DNA from 3 places in the Streptomyces sp. NPDC005805 genome. Region 3 is predicted to be linked to each of the others. Evidence: riboswitches for the same ligand, from Rfam matches in the RefSeq annotation. Region 3 holds a riboswitch; each other region holds the start of a gene.
The links. A riboswitch is a leader RNA that binds a small molecule or an ion and turns the genes downstream of it on or off. The one in region 3 is predicted to bind cyclic di-AMP.
Positions count from the first base shown of each region.

Region 1: another riboswitch for cyclic di-AMP. It lies ahead of ABZ457_RS22275 (M23 family metallopeptidase); the one in region 3 lies ahead of ABZ457_RS12825 (LysM peptidoglycan-binding domain-containing protein).
Region 2: another riboswitch for cyclic di-AMP. It lies ahead of ABZ457_RS23325 (LysM peptidoglycan-binding domain-containing M23 family metallopeptidase); the one in region 3 lies ahead of ABZ457_RS12825 (LysM peptidoglycan-binding domain-containing protein).

Region 1 covers NZ_JBEXXN010000044.1:36,949-39,137, reverse strand. The annotation lists gene ABZ457_RS22280 (PrsW family intramembrane metalloprotease) at 1-108, shown strand, start outside; gene ABZ457_RS22275 (M23 family metallopeptidase) at 299-1,354, opposite strand; cyclic di-AMP (ydaO/yuaA leader) riboswitch at 1,366-1,521, opposite strand; gene ABZ457_RS22270 (PP2C family protein-serine/threonine phosphatase) at 1,736-2,189, opposite strand, start outside.
Region 2 covers NZ_JBEXXN010000049.1:3,081-5,269, reverse strand. The annotation lists gene ABZ457_RS23330 (SGNH/GDSL hydrolase family protein) at 1-181, opposite strand, end outside; gene ABZ457_RS23325 (LysM peptidoglycan-binding domain-containing M23 family metallopeptidase) at 384-1,349, opposite strand; cyclic di-AMP (ydaO/yuaA leader) riboswitch at 1,354-1,511, opposite strand; gene ABZ457_RS23320 (tyrosine-protein phosphatase) at 2,003-2,189, shown strand, end outside.
Region 3 covers NZ_JBEXXN010000018.1:20,265-22,453, reverse strand. The annotation lists gene ABZ457_RS12825 (LysM peptidoglycan-binding domain-containing protein) at 139-909, opposite strand; cyclic di-AMP (ydaO/yuaA leader) riboswitch at 914-1,114, opposite strand; gene ABZ457_RS12820 (pyridoxamine 5'-phosphate oxidase family protein) at 1,443-2,144, opposite strand.

The DNA.
Region 1 (2,189 bases), on a different contig from region 3:
CGCGAGGTGGCGGCCCCGGCCCTCGCGTACGCGGCCCGGGCGACGGGCCGGACGGCGTACGTGCCGCCGCACCGGGACTACGACGGCTACAACCCGTACCGCACCTGACGGCCGCCGGGCGCCCCGACCGTCCGGGCACGCCCGCCGGACAGGCCCCGGGGCGGGCCCGGTCGCGTCCGGAGGTATTCCGGGCTCGGCTTGGACGCGCCGAGGGTGCGAAGAGAGGTCATGAGCCCACAAAGCCCCACCCGGAGCCGCCTATTGCACGGCGCTCCCGGGCGGGGCGTTGGACGTGGTGTCAGACGCTCAGGCCCTTGCCCTGCAGCCAGGCGAGGGGGTCGATCCCGGCGCCGCCGGGGGTGTGGACCTCCAGGTGCAGGTGCGGCCCGGTGACGTTGCCGGTCGCGCCGACGCGCCCGATGGTCTCGCCGGTGGTGACCTTCTGGCCCGCGCTCGCGGTCATCGAGGACAGGTGCGCGTACAGCACCTCGGTGCCGTCCTCCAGCTCCAGCAGGATGCGGTAGCCGTAGGAGCCGGACCAGCCGGCCGCCTTCACGGTACCGCCGTGCACGGCCTTCACCGGGGTGCCGGTGGGGGCGGCGAAGTCCAGGCCGGTGTGCTGCCCGGAGGACCACATGGCGCCGGACTGCCCGTAGGTGGAGGTGAGGGTGTACGAGGAGGTGGGGAGGGACCAGCTCGCGGCCAGCTTGGCGAGGCGCTCCGCCTCGGCCTTCGCCCGCGCGGCCTCCTCGGCCTTGCGCTTCTCCTCCGCGGCCTTCTTCTCGGCCTCGCTCTGCTGCTTCTTCGCCTCGGCGGCGGCCTGTTCGGCGGCCGCCTTCTCCGCGGCGGCCTTCGCCTCGGCGTCCGCCTCGGCACGCTGCTGCTCGGCCTGCTGGAGGATGCGGGCGCGCAGGGCCTCGCCCGCGTTGGCGCCCTGCTCGGCCCCGGCGACGGTGCCCGTGCCCGTGTCGGCGACCTGGGTCATCGCGGTGAGGGGCGCGTGGGCGGTGGCGGTGTCCGTCCCCGCGTCCTCGGAGATCAGCGAGCCGACGCCCGGCAGGGAATCCGCGTCGGGGAGGTTGTCCGTGACGACATCGGGAAGGGATATGGAGACGGCGGGCTTGTCCTGCGCGGTGGCCATGCCGCCCGCGCCGACGGCGGCGATGACACCGACGCCGAGGACGGTGGAGCTGCGCGCGAGACCGCCGCGCTGCTTGGCCACGCGGTGCCGGCCGCGAACCGGGCGGATGGACTCCTCGGTGGGGTTCCACTCCCCCGGCGAGCGCTCCGGGGCGTCGCCGCCGAATCGGGAGGAGACCGACGGAGCCTCGGGAGCAGGCATGTTGGACGCCACGAAGGCGTACTCCTTTCCTTCCTTCTCGCCTACCGGGTTAGCTGACGGGTTCGGAGCAGGAAGGTCTCCTACGGGCGCCTCGACCGCACAACTGCGCGGCAGAGATGCCCGATTCACCCCAATGAGTGGTTCCCCGGTTCCCTTGCGGAATTCGGCGCGTGCGCGCGGCGCCGCCACTGGCGGCGGCTGGGACGACCGCGCTGCGTTATCGAACGTTAATAGACGGCCGGGTCGGAATCCAAGCCGTTCCCACTGATCGTTAACGACTGTGGCCAGGACTTTCCGGGACAGAAGCAGCCGGAATCGGGCGAGTTGATCACGCTTCGGTCTCGGAAGATTTCTGACGCCACGTCATATGCCGTACGTGGTGGCACGGGACGGCTACGGACGGTACCGGCGCCGTACCCGTACGCCACGCCGGCCGCCGGTCGCCGCGATGGCGCCCTGCTCGCGGGGCGGGGCCACCACCGGCACCGTGCGGCGGCGCTCCGGCTGCCCGGCGGCCGGCCGGTTCACCGCGAGCAGCGCCATGTCGTCGCTCGACCCACCGCCCGTGTAGCGGCGCACATCGTCGACGAGGGCGTCCAGCAGATCGTCCGGCTCCGGGAAGATCGCGCCCCGCAGCCGCTCGACCGGGTCGTAGAAGACCCCGGAGCCGTCCCGCGCCTCGGAGAGACCGTCCGTGTAGAAGAGCAGCGTGGAGCCGGCGGGCAGCGGATAGGTCTCGGCCCGGTCGGGCCAGCCCGCCAGGTCCGCCATCCCCAGCGGCAGCGCCGGCTCCGCCGGCTGGAGCAGCTCCACCCGGCCGTCGGCGTGCAGGACCAGGGGGTCCGGG
Region 2 (2,189 bases), on a different contig from region 3:
GGTTGGCGTAGCGGAAGGTGTGCTCCGGGGTGAGGTCGTCGAGGATGACCGCGAACCGGTCCGCCCAGCCGACGAAGGTCCCGTCGGGTCCGGGGTCGCCCACGCCCTCGGTGAAGCTGTCACCGATCGCTGCGTACGACCCGAATGCGCCACTGGTCTCTGTTCTCGAATCGTCTGCCACGGGAGCACATCCTTCCTGCCCGGATGTGACCTACGCGACCGTAAGGAGGGGTTGACGGGAGGTGATCTTTACCACCGGTCAAGTTTCCGCCAAGCCGGAATACGCGGAATCCCCCGCTCCGCCGCCGGACGGAACGGGGGACCACCACCGGGGCCGGAGTGCGCGGTCGACACCGCGCCGGGCCGGGAGGAGGGGTACCGCGTCAGAGGTTGACGCCGTTCTGGCGCAGGTACGCCAGCGGGTCGATGTCCGAGCCGTAGGACGGCCCGGTGCGGATCTCGAAGTGCAGGTGCGGGCCGGTGGAGTTGCCCGTGGAGCCGGAGAGGCCGATCTGCTGTCCGCCGGAGACCGACTGGCCGCCGGAGACGGAGAGCGAGGACAGGTGGGCGTACTGCGAGTAGGTGCCGTCCGCGTGGCGGATGACGACCTCGTTGCCGTAACTGCCGCTCCAGCCCGCCGACTCGACGGTGCCGGAGGCGACCGCCTTCACGGTGCTACCGGAGGCCGCGGCGAAGTCCACACCGGTGTGGTAGCCGCTGGACCACATGCCGCCGCTCTGGCGGTACGGGGTGGTGATCGAGGCGTCGACGGGCGCGCTGAAGCCGGACGCGGAGGTCTTGGCGGGGGCCGAGGACTTGGCGGGGGCCTCGGCCGGCTTCTCTGCCGGGGCGGCCGGGGCCTTCTCCTGCCGGGAGTCGTCGCGGGAGGCGCGCGGCTTGGACTCGGTCCGCACCTCGGGGTCGTTCTTCAGCTTCGACTTGCCGCCGATGGTGAGTTCGAGGCCCGGGTGGATCAGGGACGGGTCGGCGCCGATGGCGCGCCGGTTGTCGTCGAAGAGCTCCTGCCAGCCGCCGCGGACGTCGTGCTCGTCGGCGATCTTGGACAGGTAGTCGCCCGCGACCACGGTGTAGGTCTTCGGGGCCTTCTTGGCGGCGGCCTTCGCGGCAGCGGCGGCCTTCGCCGGCGCGGCCTGCTGCGCGGCGGCGGGTGCCTGCGCCGCGACGGCGGACTTGCCGGGCGCGGCCGCGGGGGCGGCGGCGGTCGCCGCTCCGGCGCTCGCGGCGCCGAACAGCGGAAGCGCGATGGCGGCGCCACCCGTGCCGGCGACGACGAAGCCGCGGCTCACGGGATTGGACTTGGGACGGCGGTGCTTACCCTTTCCGGGCATGACGCATTCCTCTCCGGCGCCTGCGAGGTGAGCTGTCGGGTTCGGGCTGGAGATGCCCGTTCGCACTGGTCGCGCGAATTCACCCCAAGCCGTCCGAATTGCTCCGGAATCGGCGTACTACCTGGGTCCCCCGCTCCTGCCACGCGGTGGTGGGTGCGAACTCCGGTCGGCGGCAGGATTAGGCGGTCCGTCCGGATTGAGCGTGACCGTAGGCGAGCCACCCCGGGGGAACAAGCCATGAATTCCCGGACGCAATCACCACACCCGCACCGGAGCCGGGCGGCCATCACCCTCCGTGGGCGACGGGCCGTCAACTCCCTTGTCCGGCACGGAATTGACCCGGCGGAAGCCAGTACACACCGTCACCAATATGATCCTGCTCACCAGCCGTTTCCCATTTACGGCGCTTACGGGGCACCCTCCAATCAATCTCCTAATTCGGACACAAGGCGCGAATGCAATTCCACTACCGCACTTGCCGCTCAAGATCGACCGGCTCGTCCGGCTTCGTCCCTCGCACCGGCCGTCCCGCCGCCCCCGCCCCGCCGCGTATGAAGGGCGTGTGAACCGGTGTCGTATCGTCGGGAGCGCGCCTCCGCCGGCGACCGCGCCGGTGGAGGGGACGGGCACCGCCGCCATTGATTGGAGTCCATGTGACGCAGCAGTTGCCGCAGGCACCCTCGGCCGGGCAGGACCCCGAGCCCGCACTCGCCGGAGTCCGCAACTTCCGCGACGTGGGCGGGCTGCCGACCACCGACGGCGGTCGGGTGCGGCACGGCAGGCTGTACCGCAGCGGCCACCTCGCCCACGCCACCGCGAGCGACGCCGCGTTCCTCTCCT
Region 3 (2,189 bases):
CGGGCGCGGACGCCTTTACCGGGGGAATGCGCGGACGCCGGGTGGCCGGACCGTGCGGTGACGGTCCGGGCGCCCGGCGTCCGTTGGCTTCTGCAATGGGATGTACGGCGGTCGAATCCGTGGATTCGGCCTTTCCGGTCAGTAGGGACCGTTGACGTTGTCGATCGAACCGTAGCGGTCGGCGGCGTAGTTGCAGGCGGCCGTGATGTTGGCGACGGGGTCGTAGCTGTCCGTCGAGGTGCCCGGGACGTGGTACGCCTGGAAGGTCGGGTCGATCACCTGGAGAAGGCCCTTGGAAGGCGTTCCCTTGGCGGCGTTGGAGTCCCAGTTGTTGATCGCCAGCGGGTTTCCGGAGGACTCCCGCATGATGTTGCGGTAGATGCCGTCGTAGCTGCCCGGAATTCCGTGCTGGGCCATGATGTCCAGCGATTCCTTGATCCAGCCGTCGAGGTCGTCCGAGTACGTCTTCGGGGCGGCCTCGGCCTGCTGCGCGACCGGGGCGGTGCGCTTCTCGGAGCGGTCGGCGCGCTCGGCGGCGGGCTTGGCGGGGGCCTTGGCCTTGGTGGCGGCCTTGCCGCCGACGGTCAGCTCCAGGCCGGGGTGGATCAGGGACGGGTTGGCGCCGACGGCCCGGCGGTTGTCCTGGTAGAGCTTCTGCCAGCCGCCTTCCAGGGAGTGCGCGGCGGCGATCGCGGACAGCGAGTCGCCGGCGACCACGGAGTAGGTGGCGGGCGCCTTCTTCGCGGGGGCGGCGGCCGCGGCGGCCGGGAGCTCCGCGGCGGGGGCGGCGGTGGCGGTGGCCGCGCCGAGGACCGGGAGGGCGAGGGCGGCGGTGCCGGTGCCGGCGGCGACGAGGTGGCGGGCCAGGCGGCTGGTCCTGGGGCGGCGGTGCTTGCCGTGTGCAGGCATGACGAGTTCCTCTCCGTCGCCTGCGAGGTGAGCTGTCGGGTTCGGGCTGGAGCTGCCCGGCCGCGCTGGGCGCGGCTTCACCCCGAGCCGTCCCGGTATCCCGTGTGGATTCCGGTCCGGCGACTTACCTGGTTCCCCCGCTCCTGCCGTTACGGGTGATGTGATCGGGTATCCGGACAGTGGCAGGATTCGGCGTTCCATCCGGAATGCCGCGACCGTAGGCGAGACGCTCGCCCGGGAACAAGCCTGGAATTCACAACCACAATGTCCGCGATCTCAAAGGGCGGGTAAATGATGTTGCGCATTCCCCGACGGGGCATCAGTTCGCTTGCACGGAAAGCCCTCTGGGGGTGCGCGGTGAACAACGGCGGAGTGGGCGCGTGACCGATGTCACGGAACCGATCACAAAGAACGCCAGATATCCCATTGGGCATGTAAACGGACATTGCGCCGCATGAATGCACAGGTTCCCCCCTCCCGAGAGAGAGGGGGGAATATGGTGGGAATTTCATCAATGATGCCCGTTTTGCACGCTATGCGTTTCCGGGTGCCCCGCGGACCAGGATGCGCCGCCCGGTGACCCGCTCCGGCGCGACGGCGATCCACAGCTCCCGGTCGCCGCCCGCCCACGGAGCGCTGTACGCGAGTTCGTCGAGCCGGCGGACCGCGTCCCCGTCCGCCACCGTCCGCGCGTCGCCCACCACCAGCACGCTCCAGCCCTGGCTGAACGCCTCGTCGATGTGGTCCACCTCGAAGGCGACCTCCCCGCCGGCGGCCCGGCCGGGCAGGGCCCCGGGGGAGGTGCGGAAGGCGACCTCGCCCTCCGAGACCACGTAGTTCACCGGCAGGATCGCGGGCCCGTCCGGGGTGGTCACGGCGACCCGCCCGACGCCGTGGGTGCCGAGCAGATCCCAGCATTCCGGTGCGTCCAGCTCCACCAGCTCCGGGTGGTAGCCCGCCCGGCCCAGCCCCTCCGGCAGGTCGGCCCCGCTGCCGGTGAGCGCGGTGACCGTCGTCTCCAGGGCGTCCGCGAGCCGCAGCAGGAACCCCATACCCGGGGCCGCGGGGTTCTCCTCCAGGTACTGGATGTAGCCGGGGGCCGATCCGGCCCGGGTGGCGACCTCCTCGCGAGAGAGCCCCAGCTCCCGCCGCCGCGCCCCGACCCGGCGGCCGATGTCCCCGCCGAGTCGTCCCCGGCCTGCTCCGGATGGCTCCGTGTGCGGTTGTCCCGGCATGGTCGGGCACCTTCCCCTGTCGGTCGGTCCGGGTGGGCCGGTCGC